One region of the Bowmanella denitrificans genome, then DNA from elsewhere that is predicted to be linked to it. Evidence: predicted binding sites of a transcription regulator. Region 1 holds the regulator's gene; each other region holds the start of a gene.

Region 1 (4,742 bases):
ATCCTGCGCGCCGGTAATGAGCATGAAAAAGAATATCTGGTGACTGTCAATCAGCCGGTGAGTGAACGTTTTGTGCGTCAGATGAGCCAGGGGGTACCTATTCTGGGCACCATAACCAAACCTTGTCAGGTAAAAGCAACCGGGCGCTTTTCTTTTCGGATTATTCTGACACAAGGACTGAACAGACAAATTCGCCGCATGTGTGAGTTTCTTGGTTATCAGGTGGTGCGTCTCAAACGTGAGCGTATTATGCAGGTGCAACTGGGCAATCTTAAGCCTGGCCAGTGGCGAAATTTAACTGAAGCAGAGATGGGGCAAATTAATCAGGCGGTGCGCTACTCCAGTAAGACCGTCTAGATAGGCTAATGACAAACTGCGAAGGTGATTTGCTTAGTACAGTATTAAATACCAGAGGTTACTGAAATTTACTCTGCCTCATTAAATTTCTGTTGAATTAATTGTTCCACTGCCAGCAGTGCGGCTTTGGCATCCTGCCCTTCGCTGATCACCAGTACTTCCTTGCCCATGCTGCTTTCCAGCATCATCAAACCTAATACACTGGTGGCTGAAGCTGACTTGTCGCCCTGTACCAGCGTTACCTGGGCATCGAATTGATTGGCCAGTTTCGCTAATTGGGTGGCTGCTCTGGCATGTAATCCCAATTTGTTCTGGATTAACAGGACCTTTTCCAGTCTCATTTTCGTGACAACTCCCTGTGCCTTATTTGTACATCCGGATGTACCGCCTTGAATGTGCGCGCCAGGCTTTCTGCCACGTAAACGGAGCGATGCTGACCACCAGTACAACCAATGGCTATGGTGACATAGCTGCGGTTATTGCGCTCCAGATGAGGTAACCAGGTTGATATCAGGTTCTGTATTTGCCAGATAAACTTGGTAACAATGGCCTGGGAGCCTAAAAATGCTTCCACTTGCGGATCCAGACCGGTCAGGCTCTTCAGCTCAGGCTCCCAGTGCGGGTTAGGCAAAAATCGCGCATCGAATACGTAGTCGGCATCCTTGGGAATGCCATGTTTAAAACCAAATGATTCGAAAACCAATACCAGGCGTGAGCTCTTTTTTCCCAGGATGCGTTCACGCACCAGTTCGGCCAACTGATGCACCGATAACTCACCGGTGTCGATGTATAAGTCGGCCCGCTCGATAATCGGGGCAAGCAATAAGGCTTCTGACTGAATAGCGTCGGTCAGCGACTTACTGTGTTTGGATAACGGGTGCAGACGACGGGTTTCGCTGAAACGTTTGATTAGCACGTCGTCACTGGCATCCAGATAAAGTATGGTCAGTTCCCAGTTAGAGGGCAGGTAGTCAAGAATTTCTACCAACTCTTCAGGGTCTTTGGGTAGGTTACGCACATCAATGCTGACGGCAACCTGATCATACTCATCGACAACCGTGTGGGTCAGAGTCGGTAGCAAATTAACCGGAATATTGTCCACACAGTAATAACCCAGATCTTCCAATGCCCTTAAGACAATAGACTTACCCGAGCCGGAGCGCCCGCTGATAATAATGAGTTTCACACTATGGCCTCAAATAGTTCCTGATCTGATTGGGCATGACGTAGCTTTTTCACCGTTTCCTTGTCATTCAGTTTGGCTGCTATAGTGGCCAGGGTTTGCAGATGTCCCTGTGCCTGATCTTCTGGTACAAGAATAGCGAAGAAGATGTCCACAGGCTGATTATCAATGGCTTCAAACGCGACGGCTGGCTGGCTGGTTAACAATATTGCCGTGACTTTCTCCAGTCCGGCCAAACGGCCATGGGGAATGGCAATGCCACAACCAATGCCGGTACTACCCATTTTTTCACGGTTCAGCAGACTGGTGAGGATCGCATCCTGACCAATTTCTGGCAGATGCCTGGCCGCGATATCACTGATAGATTCCAGAATGCGTTTTTTACTGGTCCCCTGAATGGCACAGGAAGTGCAATCAAGGGAGAGGATGTCTTTGATTTCCATGCTGAGTTTTGTGTTGTGGCCATAAACAGGCGGGGCCTGTTTATGGCTTTGTTTGAGCCTAATGGCGTTTTATTTTTTCCTTATGCTTGAGCACCTGGCGATCAAGCTTATCTATAAGGCTGTCAATGGCGGCATACATATCGGTATGCTCGGAGGTGGCAAAAACCTCGGCACCATTGAGGTGCAGAGTGGCTTCCGCCTTCTGATTAAGTTTCTCCACATTCAGGATAACATGGACATTGTTAATATGATCGAAATGTCGCTCCAACTTGGTAAATTTGCTGTCAACATAGGCGCGAAGAGAATCGGTGATTTCAACGTGATGACCAGTAAGGTTGATTTGCATAATGCCTCTTCCTTTTGTTGGTAAGTCTTAAAGCAGACTCTTGCGTTGGTTGGATGGGGGAATCGATAAGGATTCCCGGTATTTGGCGATTGTCCGCCGGGCAACCATAATGCCTTGCTCGGCCAACAACTGCGCAATCTTGCTGTCACTCAGCGGTTTGGCGGGTTTTTCTGCCGCCACCAGTTTTTTAATCAGAGCGCGGATAGCAGTAGACGAGCACTCGCCACCACTTTCCGTTGCCACATGGCTGGAGAAGAAGTATTTCAGCTCAAAAATGCCACGTGGTGTATGCATATACTTCTGGGTCGTAACCCGGGAAATAGTGGATTCATGCATATCCACCATTTCTGCGACATCATTCAGCACCATTGGTTTCATGGCCTCAGGGCCATATTCAAAAAATCCCTGTTGCTGCTGTACTATGCAATTAGCCACTTTAAGTAGCGTTTCATTCCGGCTTTCCAGACTCTTGATAAACCATTTGGCTTCCTGCATATGAGAGCGGATAAACTGGCTGTCGCTGGAATTTCTGGCATTGCGGCTCATGGCCGCATACTGCTGATTGATACTCAACTTGGGCAGGCTATCAGGGTTTAGTTCTACCACCCAGCGGCCATTTTTCTTAGTCACTGACACGTCTGGAATAACGTACTCTGGTTCACTGGTGACGATGGCGCTGCCTGGCCTGGGATTCAGGGTTTGCAGTAACCGCAGTGCTTCACGCAGTTCGTCTTCTTTCAAACGTGCCTTGCGCATCAGGGTACGGTAGTCTTTGCTGGCCAGCAGTTCGCTATGCTCCAGAATCAACGCCTTGGCTTCTTCCAGCCAGGGGGTTTCAGCGCCAAACTGACGAAGTTGCACCAATAGGCATTCTTGCACTGAACGCGAGCCTACCCCCACAGGATCAAACATCTGGATACGTTTTAACACGCATTCCACCTCATCCAGTTCCACTTCTTCGTCTTCGATATCCAGACTCTGCAGAATGTCTTCGGTGCTGACCGTAAGATAACCTGACTCATCAATGCTATCGATAATAGCGATAGCAATAGCGGTGTCAGTTTCACTGAAAGGGGTCAGACGCATTTGCCACAGCAAGTGATCCTGAATGCTGTCGGATGTTTCACCCTGGTAAATATTGTCCTCATCTGAGCTGGCGGCTGAGGAGGAGGGGCCTGAAGAAGCGCTGTAATACTCATCCCAGGTAGTATCTACCGGTAAGTCGTCTGGTAATTCCTGTTTTTCCAGCGCTTCGCCGGTTTCCATGCGGTCGTTGTCTTCGCTATTGGCAGAAGCACTGTCGTTGCTGACATTGTTGAGGTCCTGATCGTCGCCGGTGGAAAAATCCTGGCCGTCATCCGCTTCCAACAAAGGGTTGGATTCCAGGGCTTCCTGGATTTCCTGTTGCAGATCCAGGGTCGACAGTTGCAACAGACGAATGGCCTGTTGCAGTTGCGGCGTCATGGTGAGCTGCTGGCTGAATTTTAGCTGTAATGCGGGCTTCATCTACTTCTTATTATCTTCCAATGGCCTTCAGGGTATTGATATGGTCGTTCATGGCAAGTTCAATGCCTGTTTGGCTTAACTATAGCTTGAATTGCTCACCCAGGTATACATCTCTGACCTGCTTGTCGTTAAGTACCTGTTCGGCTGAGCCTTCCGCAATTAATTCACCATGACTGACAATATAAGCTTTTTCACATACATCCAGGGTTTCACGGACATTATGGTCGGTAATCAGAACGCCGATGCCTCTGTCTTTCAGATGATGGATAATCTTTTTTATATCGCTGACCGAAATGGGATCGACACCGGCAAAGGGCTCATCCAGCAATATAAATCTGGGGTTGGCTGACAAGGCCCGGGCGATTTCCACCCGGCGTCTTTCTCCTCCGGACAGACTCATGCCGGTGCTATGACGGATATGGTTGATGTTAAATTCATCCAACAATGCATCCGCCTCCTGCTCCCGTTGCTCCTGGTTGAGATCCTTGCGGGTTTCCAGAATCGCCATCAGATTTTGATAAACGCTTAGTTTCCGGAAGATGGATGACTCCTGGGGCAGATAGCCAATGCCCAGTCTGGCCCGCACATGCATTGGTTGGTGGCTGAGTTCCTGGTCATCAATAAATATCTGGCCTTTGTCCATGGGAACCAGGCCAACAATCATATAGAAGGAAGTGGTTTTTCCTGCGCCATTGGGGCCGAGCAAACCCACAATCTGTCCGGTACTGACTTGCAGGCTCACGTCACGCACCACCTGGCGATTTTTGTAGCTTTTCGCCAGATGCGAGGCCTTAAGTGTTGGCATGAATTTACTTCTCCTGGACCGGTTTCTTCTTGGGCTCTGGCTGGAAAATTGTTTCTACCCGGCCATCACCGTCGTCCGAGCCTTGTGCGACTAACTGTTCCT
Region 2 (4,742 bases), on a different contig from region 1:
AAGAATTGGTAGGCGGGCACCATCAATGTCTGCGCTCTGGCTTCAATATCTTGCACCAACTGGCATTTATCTAGCACCACCCGATCTAAATGGGTGTTGTCACGGATAAGCGCAATCAACTCGTCCTGTGAATAAAGCTGCACAGCTTTGAGCTCTTCCTCAGCCTGAACAGAGAGGCATAATGACAACATCAGGGGCAAAGCAGCCAGGGCTTTCATCTTCAATCCTCTTGTGGGTGTGTTGTCTGTATCGGCCCGTCAACTGGATGCTGAAGAACGGATTCCATCAGAATCAGCCTTACCCTTTTAGTCTGGCAACGGCCTGCTCAAGGTAACTGCGCGGACAACCAAAGTTAATCCGGAAAAATCCCTTGTCGCCAAAGTCGACACCCGGCGAGGGACCCACCCCTTTTTCTTCGCACCATTTCTGCGGATTATCCTCCTCCAGCCCGCGGGCATCCACCCAAGCCAGGAAGGTAGCCTGAGGCTTAAGCAGACGCAATCCGTCTATTTTGTTGATTTCCTGCATCAGATAATCGCGGTTACCACGCAAATAATCGAGCTGCGCCTGATACCAGTCATCACACAAGGTAAATGCAGCCTCTGTTGCAAACAATCCCAGCACATTGACCCAAGGCACTATCCCCATGGCAGCCTGGACAAACTGCTGCCGTACTTTGGCATCAGGAATAACCGCAAAAGACGCACCTAAGCCAGCAATATTGAAGGTCTTACTGGCGGCCATCAGGGTAACTGAATGATGTTTTAAACTTTCCAGCTTGCTGGCAGGAATATGCAATGCCTGCTCATCCAGAATCAGGTCGCAATGAATTTCATCAGAACACAACATCAGGCCATGACGCTGACAAATATCTGCCACTCGCTCAAGTTCAGCCTCACTCAGCACCGAACCCACTGGATTCATAGGGTTGCATAAAATCAAAAGCTTGGCCTTAGGATCAGCGGCTTGCCGCTCCAGGCTTTCGAAATCCAGTTGCCAGCGACCTGACTCTTCAATGGTTGGGATATCTACCCGTTGTAATTGGTTCAGTGCCGGAGCGGCTAAAAGTGGCGGATAGTTGGGTACTTGAACTAAAACCTTATCACCAGGCTGGCAATAGGCCTTGCAGGCCACATTGAAGGCTGGCACAACACCAGGGGTCCAGACAACCCAGTCTGATTCTATCTGCCAGTTATACTGGCGACCCAGCCAGTGCACAATAGCTTGTTTAGCCGGTTCATACTGCGCCGGCAGCGTATAGCCCAACAGACCATGCTCAACCCGGTTATGCAACGCATCCAGAATCGGCTGAGCACAGCGAAATTCGCTGTCTGCCACCCACATAGGCAAAATGTCGCGGCCCTGATACTTGTTCCATTTAAATGAACAGCTTTGGCTGCGGTCGATAATCTGATCAAAATCCATAGGGCTCTCTTTTCTCATTCATTTGATGGGTCACGATAATCCCGTTGCAGTTTTTCACGCAGTACTCGCGCCAGTTTTTCCTGCAACTCTTTTCTGGAGAAAGGCTTGGCAATAAATTCTGTGACACCGGCTTTAAGTGCTTCGACTACGTTTTCGCGGGTAGCGTCGCCGGTAAGCATCAAAAAAGGTGTTTCAGGCTGCAACTGACGAAATGCGGTCAGGAATTCCAGCCCGCTCATGGTTCGCATATGCCAGTCGCAGACGACCAAGTCGTAGTAGCCGCTTCCCACCTCGTTAAGGTGGTTAAGGGCAGGCACCCCGTCACCGAAAAAACTGATTTCAGCAAAGTTCATATCACGCAACAGGTGCCCGAGCAGCTCCTGGGTAATGCCGTCATCCTCCAGCACCAGCGCATTCAAAAGTACAGCACTGATCTTTACGTCCATCCTATTCTCCTAATTTAGAGGGCTACTATATGCCCGCGACCGCGAAGGAAACAAATTTGATCTGGAACAATTTATTGCCTTCTGGAATTTGACGGACATCAATGTCCAATTTTTGTGCAAAGAAGACAATGATGCCATCAATCGGACGGAGAAAAATCAATGAAAGACAATGATAATGTTGGCGTTCTGGATACAGCCGTACGTTCAGTTTTGTCCTGTATCCTGTTGGCAATGGCGGTAGAGGGGATATTTTCAAATACAACCAGCGCAATTCTGGCCATTGCGGGTTTGCTGCTGTGGACCACCGCATCCAGCGGTATATGCCTGGTCTATAAACTGTTGGGCATTGACACCTACCACAAACCGGCAAACCACTAAAAACAAATAAGGCGCTCAAAGCGCCTTATTTATGTATCTTAATTAAATGGCGTAGCTGAATAAAATACAGAGTACTAAACCAGCCACACCAAAAAAGCCGTATTCGACCTTTTCTTTCATTTCAGCGTCAACTGTTACAGGTTTGTGGATCATGGCCATAATGATGCTGCTAAAGCCCAATACGAAAGCTAACAGTGCCAAGCCAAACAGCAAGGCTTCAATCCAGTTGCTCATAGTTCACCCCAAGTTACATTCAAGCTGTGCTTATTATGCATCAAAACAAGAGGATAAATCAGTGTGTTAGATCAAATTTTTAGCCACCGGTTGCAAGCGCTTCACATCGACAGTTAGTGAATTTTGTTAACTTTTAGCAAAAATCGCTAAATCCACCTCTTACCTACTCCACCTGAAAAACATAAGCATCTGTTAACTATGAATTTATTCCATTGGCACAAGGGTTGCTGAAGCAATACCGAAGGCAAAGCCCAATAGAGGATAAATCAATGAGAACCTTAGTCGCTGCCACAGCCCTGTTTTTTTCCACTGCCAGCATGGCCAATGACTGCAATATGAACCTGCATGGTGAGATGGAGTTGAGTCATGGGCAACTTACCCTGCACTTGCCCGATGACAAGCTATTGCACCTGGATGGCCATAAAGCACTATTAAACGGTCAGGAAATGCACTTAAGCCATACTCAGTTAAACATGCTGAATCAATACCATCAAAACGTTAATGATCTCGCTCCTAAAGTAGCGGGTATTGCTTTGGATGCGGTGGCCTTGGCTAATGAGGGGGTTGCAAAGGCATTTAATCAATTGCTGGGGGAAGACAACGAACTGGTTGCCGATCTGTCATCAGAAATTGACGCCTTGCGTATTAAGCTGCACCAGGAATTCTACGCCGACGACGGTAGCATCAGATTTAACTCGGCCAACTTCGACAATGGCCAGTTTCTTGGCGAAGATTTTGAGTCGGAGTTTGAACAAAAACTGGAAAAACTGGTACAGCGTTCCATGGGCAGTTTGATGATCGCCATTGGTAAAGAAATGCTGTTCAGTGGCGGCGATATGCAAGCATTCGAGAAACGTATGGACAGATTTGGCGAACAGTTAGAAGCCGATATGGAAGTACGCGCGGCGGGCATTGAGGCACAGGCACAGACTCTTTGCTATGACCTGAGCCAGCTGGATAGCCTGGAAAATCAAATCAGCAGTAGCATCCCCCAGCTATCGGGCCTGAATATGATCGAAGTTTCCGAGTCCAAATATTCCATGTAAGCTCGGCTTTATCTTTCTCCCTGGGCGGCGTAAGCCGCTTTTTTATATGCACAAAAAGATCGGAATCTGTGGCTGCGGCTGGCTGGGCTTGCCACTGGCCATGCAGCTAAAAGCCAATGGTTATACCGTGCTGGGCACCGCCAGAAATAAAGACAAACTGAAATTCATGGCAGAGCAAGGCATTCAGGCTTTTGAATATTCACTCGGCGCGACGCTGCCCTGGTCAGTCGCCCCCCCCGATGTACTGGTGATAAATATTCCGCCCGGACGCCGGGAGTTTGATGAAGTTAGATTTATCGCAGCCATGACCGCCTTGGTTAATCAGGCACTGGTACAGAAAAGTCACATCCTTTTTATCAGCAGCACCTCGGTATACGGGGAGGTGAGCGGGGAAATATTCGAAACCACCCAGGCTCACCCTGTCACGGCATCGGCTAAGGCCCATGCCGTCATTGAGCAGCAAGCATTACAAGGTAGCGGCACAATACTTCGCTTGGCAGGGCTAACCGGTCCAGCCCGTCACCCGGTGCAACATCTCAGCGGCAGAGTTTTAGAAAAAGGGCAGCAGCTGGTCAATCTGGTGCATCAGCAGGATGTTATCACGGCGATAAAAGCGATTATCGTTCAGCAGCTTTGGCGGCAGACGTTCCACCTTAGTGCCACTGAGCACCCCAGCCGCGCAGAATTTTACACCTGGGCTGCCATGGCAGCAGGATTAGCAGTTCCGCAGTTCAGCCAGGAGAACAATGCCGATGCGGGGCGTTGGATCAATGCCTCTGCAACCCTGGATAAACTGGGGATCACGCTGCAATACCCCAGCCCGTATGATATGCCGATAGAGATTGGCTAAACATCAAGGCAGCCAAAGCTGCCTTGATGTCAGTTAACTCAGAACAGCAGATTTTTTCCGAAAAACACCGTCGATACGGTATTAACGAAAATCACCGCCAGAATCACCGGTATAAAAGTACCTAACGAGAAGTTCACATATTTCTGCAGCAAAGAGCCGGCAAAGGTACTGTTACCCTGGCTGATCTCTGCATCAAAATTCTGTTTTTTCCATTTGTAGATCACAAACAGGCACAGCAAAAATCCGTTCAGAGGTAGAATTGTTTCATAGAAAATGTCGTACACCACGTCAAAAAATGACTTGTTCAGCGGCATGCCCGACGCATTCAGGCCGTATGCAGTCAGGTTGGAAAATATCTCCACC
Region 3 (4,742 bases), on a different contig from region 1:
GGCAATCCGGCCAAAGTGGTAAAACAGCTTGATCCCTTGCAGCATCAGTCTACCAAGGCTGAAGTGCTGGCGGGGACGGTTTAGGTAGCGGTCCTGCTAAGCAGATATTTGAAGTGATGTAGTTAAGGAGCCTTTTGTGAAGGATTCACCGACGCGTTTTGGCCTTTCTGGTCAGGCGGCCGAAAGCTTGCCAGCCCTGACGGCACTGCGTGGTATTGCCGCCTTGTTAGTGGTGGCGTTTCATTTCGATATTTTTATTGCCCGCTTGCTGCCTGGTGGACTGACCCCCGCTTCAGGCAAGTTATACCTGATGGTGGATCTGTTTTTTGTCCTCAGCGGTTTTATTATGTGCCATGTGTATGGCCATCAGTTTAGTCAGGGTTGGTGTAAACAAACGTTCCGCCGTTTTATCCTGGCACGCTTTGCCCGTATTTACCCGCTGCATCTGTTTAGCTTGGTACTGGTCATCGGGCTTTGGGCACTGATGTACCTGACCGACAGTTTTAACCGGATGTTTGAGCTGACTTACGATATCAGCGCCTTGCCCGCCCATTTATTGTTGTTGCAGGCAGCAGGGACGCACAACGAAGCGACCTGGAATTCCCCCTCCTGGTCAATCAGTGTGGAATGGATGGTGTATTTTTTGTTTCCCTGGCTGGCTCTGTTATTGGCTAAGGGCAACAAAGCCACGCCCTGGCTGCTGCTGTTATTTTGTGCTGCCGGGTATCTGGCCATAATGTTTTATTTTCAGCCGGCTTACTGGGCCAGGCGCTGGGATCTGCTGGGGATCCCGGTTGAATATCCTTATCCCACCGGGACCATAGATGTGCTGACCGGCTCTGCTATTTTGCGTTGCCTGTGCGGATTTATCCTGGGCATGCTTTGCCATCGTGTTTATATGTTGGGCATGGCAGCTAAATGGGCTACCCGGCGTTTTTTGCCTTGGTTAATCATCTTGGTGCTGGTAGCGGGGTGGCATGGACAGTGGTTGATTGACCCGCTGGCGGTAGTGCTGTTCACCGGGTTAATACTTTGCCTCGCTAATTCGCCGAAGGGCAATGGTAAAGGCCTGGAACGGCCCGTTTGGCAATGGCTGGGGGATATTTCCTATTCCATGTATCTACTGCATATGCCGATGATCTTTGCCTTTATTGGCGTGCGCCGCGCCCTCTATCAGCCTGATCCGTTAGCCCTGCCGATGGGCTACGATTTAACCCTGTGGCAAAGCTGGGGATTGCTGGCACTGATGTTTGTACTGCTGTGTTTGTTCTCAACCCTGAGTTACCGCTATATCGAAAACCCGGCCAGGTATTGGCTCAAACGCCGCTTCAGTCAAAGTGGGGTGACACAGGGGCCGTTCTTGGTTATGAAGTAAAAATCAGGACTTGATATGGACTATACGCAGAAGATTCTAGAATGGCGTCCCCACCAGGAATCGAACCTAGATCTAGCCCTTAGGAGGGGCTCGTTTTATCCATTAAACTATGGGGACCTTGCCGTTGCTCAGTTAAGTGACTGAGCAGGCTGGGCATTATTACCTAAGGTTTAGGGGATTTAAACCCCTAACGTTTAGATACAAAGTCATTTGGCTGAATATTGGCCAGCGGTGCGCCGCTGGCAGATTCCACCACGGCATATTGCTGTTGAACCTGAGTGACAACAACCTCTACCGGGTGCAGGAAATACTGGTAATGGCTGTTACCCAGTTGGTCCATAAACTGATTCAGCTTAAACAGCCTGAGCTTGTCGCCGCGGTTAACCCCTTGCTGCTGACCAAGGTCAATCGTGAGCTGTTCATTGTTAACCTGCAATACCCGGCCATTGGCCGGCAGGCAGGCCACTTCTTCGTCGATGCGCTGGGCAAGGTTATTCAGCAGATCGTTAATCGCCAGACCATAGCTGGATTGCCAGAATTGGTGACTGGCCGGTTGCACGCTTTGATGCAGGTCATAGGGCCAGGGCGCACTGGTATGAAACGTCTCATTTAACAATAATTCGCCGGTCATGCCGTCAATCAGCATGGCATTTAAGGCAAACTGACGTTCGATGCTGGCCGAGCGCCAGAAGGTCAGTGTTCCGGGTTCGTCCTGTTGGTGACTGAGGTCGGTAATTTGTGCCAATAACACCAGTTGCCCGTAGTTTTTCCTGCTCAGTCCCATGGCCTGGCTACCTGGATGCAGGTCGGGCTTGATGTAAAAGTCCTCAATGGTGCTTAGCTGCAGATGGCGGCTGGACAGCGCCATGGCTTTACGCAATTTACCCGGCAAGACTTTGCCTAAATCAAACATCTCGCCCAGTGTGGCCTGACGTTTATCCGCAATGGGAAACCAACTGGTGACAAGACGTTTACGGTAATCTGCGGCGCTGCACTGACTGTCCTGCGGGAAAATATCGGCACGAATGGACACGGTCACAATATCGTCCTGGTAGATTTCATTGATCAACTCAACCCGGTCAACCTCACCACTGGCGCGAATTTCAAAGCGATCATCCTGCAACAGGCCATTGGCCAGTTTTTGTACCGAGCTGACTCTGGCACCGGCAAACATCAGGGCCTGTTTGATGGCTTCCTGAGTAGCCAGTTGTCTGGCTTGTTGTTTGTCGCCCTGTACAACCACGGCCTGGCCGCTGGCTTCAAACCAAATGGCCTGACTCACTGGGCTGATCAGCAAAAACAGCAGCAACAGACATTGTTTCACGTAGGTACCTTCAGGGTGGAAAACGTTTGTCACCGACTATGCACAATATATACCGTTTTAGTCGGACAAAACTTTGACGTTAATCGGTACGTATTTTGCTTAACTTAAGAGTGTTCAGATAATTAATGACGGGGCTTATAGCTCTGTACACACTTCGAGGTGGACAATGCGCATCCTGGGATATGGCCTGTTGATGATTTTACTGGGTGGTTGTTCGAGCCTGTATGATAAGCAGGTGGAATGGGAATATATCGAACCCGCCACTTATCCTGTACTGCAGGCTGTGGGGTATGCCCCCATTGCAGAGCAACAGGGCAGTTCCGATACCTTAAAAATGCTGCAGGCCATTAAAGCTTCTAAGCTGGATGCTTACCGGGAACTGGCTGAGCAGGTATACGGTCAGCGCTTATCCGGCCAGGAGAGTTTGTCTAATCTGGTGTTGAGCAATGCCCAGTTGAAGTCGTCGGTGGATGGCGTGATCCGTGGAGCCAAAGTGGTTAAAAGTTATGCGGTAGACGACAACACTTATGCCACAGAACTGGAGCTGGATATGCGTAAAGTACATGACATCTACCTGGCGGTAGCTAAGCCCAAGCGGGTTAAAAAGGTCCGCTACTACTAGACGTAAATTATAACCACAGAGCTACAGAGAACACTGAGATAGCCAATCATTCACTACAGATGCTGGCTTCTGTGCAATCGCACGCCGCAGTATTTAGGGGCAGATATTCAAGTAACAAACTGAGTTTGTTGAAAACTCAGTGTTCTCTGTGGCTCTGTGGTCATAAGTTTTTGTACTAGGGAAATAGCTGAGGAGCTTAAGCGCTGACTCCGCCGCCACGGTTGCCGGAATGTTTTCTACCCGCCTTATCATAGGTCAGGCTTTCTTTGGCGCGGGATTCAATAATCAAACTACGGAGGTGTTCCAAACGCAGTTGACCCTGTTCTACCGCGGTGGCATTAATCTGGGTGCGGTACTGACAATCTTTGACCAGATTCAGAATCTCGGATTTCAATTCTTGCTGTTGTGGTAATAGTGGATCAGGTAACAGCTTACCGAGCTGCTCATCCTGTAACTGAATTTGCTCCAGCAGCGTTTCTTTTTCCTTCACCAGACTGATCAAGGCTTCGGCGTCACGGCTGCTGATTTGGTGAAGTTCATTGTCGAGCAACAGTTGTAACTGCAACAGGGCATCTTTCTGCTTGTTTAACAGTTCCAGGCTCTGCTGCATCGACACTTAAGATTTCACTCCAAACAGTTCACCTTCCAGTTTGGCGATTTTCTGTGCCAGCACTTCCGGGTTTACTTTGTATTCACCGGACTGGATAGCGCGCTTCAGACGATCGACCTTATCCTGATTAACCGGAGCATCATTGCCTTTCTTTTGAACCTGCGCCAACTGCTGGGCAGACTGGGTCAGCGACACTGAATCCTGCCTGGGGGCAGTTGTCTGTGCCTTGGCCTGTGTTGCCTGGGCGGCCGCCTGGTTTTGCGCCTGTTGCTGCTGATTCAGCTTCTGGCTGTCCACCTGCGGCTTATTTACATTACCGTTGATGTTGTTAATAGACATACTCACATCCACTACCTGATAAACCTCTGCTCATGTTATCGGCAGATGCAGACTTTACTTTAGCAAATTATTTAGCCACTCACACCTTTTGCAAACGCTTGCAAACCGCTTTATTGCGGTGGCTGACCATAGTATCGGCCGCTTTGTTGAAATAATAAGCACAACAGGGGCGTTAGCCGCTTAAATTCCTACCGCCACTTCCATTGCGCTGACCACACGAGCGCCAATCAGTTTGTCGGAACTGGCATTTTTTACCAAGATGGTGTCACCGATATTACCATCTTGCTGGGCCACGCCGCTGGTTTTAATAAAAAGTCCGGCGGCAGCTGCACGAATCACGATACTGTCGCCCTTGCACACATAGCAAAGCAGTCCGGGCTCAATCGGCTGCCCCGGGCGAAGTCGCCTTTTGCTTCTGGCCCCTGTTAGCTCTTCAATGGCCGAGTAGGTGGTGCTGCGCAATTGCCCCAGT

Evidence for each region. The regulator sigma-54, encoded in region 1, starts transcription at its own class of promoters, with help from an activator protein. The targets are predictions, from matches to a motif close to GTTGGCACGNNNNTNGNNT.
Region 2: a site for sigma-54 is predicted at 2,695-2,713, ahead of ABD028_RS20490 (DUF2884 family protein). Genes of this name have one in related genera too.
Region 3: a site for sigma-54 is predicted at 2,782-2,800, ahead of ABD028_RS17385 (LPP20 family lipoprotein). Genes of this name have one in related genera too.

The regions. Positions count from the first base shown of each region.
Region 1 covers NZ_BAAAEI010000008.1:79,098-83,839, reverse strand. The annotation lists gene rluF (23S rRNA pseudouridine(2604) synthase RluF) at 1-357, shown strand, start outside; gene ABD028_RS09400 (HPr family phosphocarrier protein) at 426-698, opposite strand; gene rapZ (RNase adapter RapZ) at 695-1,543, opposite strand; gene ptsN (PTS IIA-like nitrogen regulatory protein PtsN) at 1,540-1,983, opposite strand; gene hpf (ribosome hibernation promoting factor) at 2,042-2,329, opposite strand; gene ABD028_RS09380 (RNA polymerase factor sigma-54) at 2,357-3,835, opposite strand; gene lptB (LPS export ABC transporter ATP-binding protein) at 3,915-4,640, opposite strand; gene lptA (lipopolysaccharide transport periplasmic protein LptA) at 4,645-4,742, opposite strand, start outside.
Region 2 covers NZ_BAAAEI010000028.1:17,916-22,657, forward strand. The annotation lists gene ABD028_RS20465 (tetratricopeptide repeat protein) at 1-218, opposite strand, end outside; gene ABD028_RS20470 (MalY/PatB family protein) at 298-1,425, opposite strand; gene ABD028_RS20475 (response regulator) at 1,440-1,871, opposite strand; gene ABD028_RS20480 (YgaP family membrane protein) at 2,031-2,249, shown strand; gene ABD028_RS20485 (hypothetical protein) at 2,292-2,483, opposite strand; gene ABD028_RS20490 (DUF2884 family protein) at 2,753-3,529, shown strand; gene ABD028_RS20495 (NAD(P)-binding domain-containing protein) at 3,576-4,379, shown strand; gene ABD028_RS20500 (sodium-dependent transporter) at 4,418-4,742, opposite strand, start outside.
Region 3 covers NZ_BAAAEI010000021.1:156,045-160,786, reverse strand. The annotation lists gene ABD028_RS17405 (acyltransferase) at 1-84, shown strand, start outside; gene ABD028_RS17400 (acyltransferase family protein) at 137-1,375, shown strand; tRNA gene ABD028_RS17395 (tRNA-Arg) at 1,418-1,492, opposite strand; gene ABD028_RS17390 (flagellar assembly protein T N-terminal domain-containing protein) at 1,563-2,699, opposite strand; gene ABD028_RS17385 (LPP20 family lipoprotein) at 2,866-3,321, shown strand; gene ABD028_RS17380 (flagellar protein FlgN) at 3,518-3,931, opposite strand; gene flgM (flagellar biosynthesis anti-sigma factor FlgM) at 3,938-4,270, opposite strand; gene flgA (flagellar basal body P-ring formation chaperone FlgA) at 4,451-4,742, opposite strand, start outside.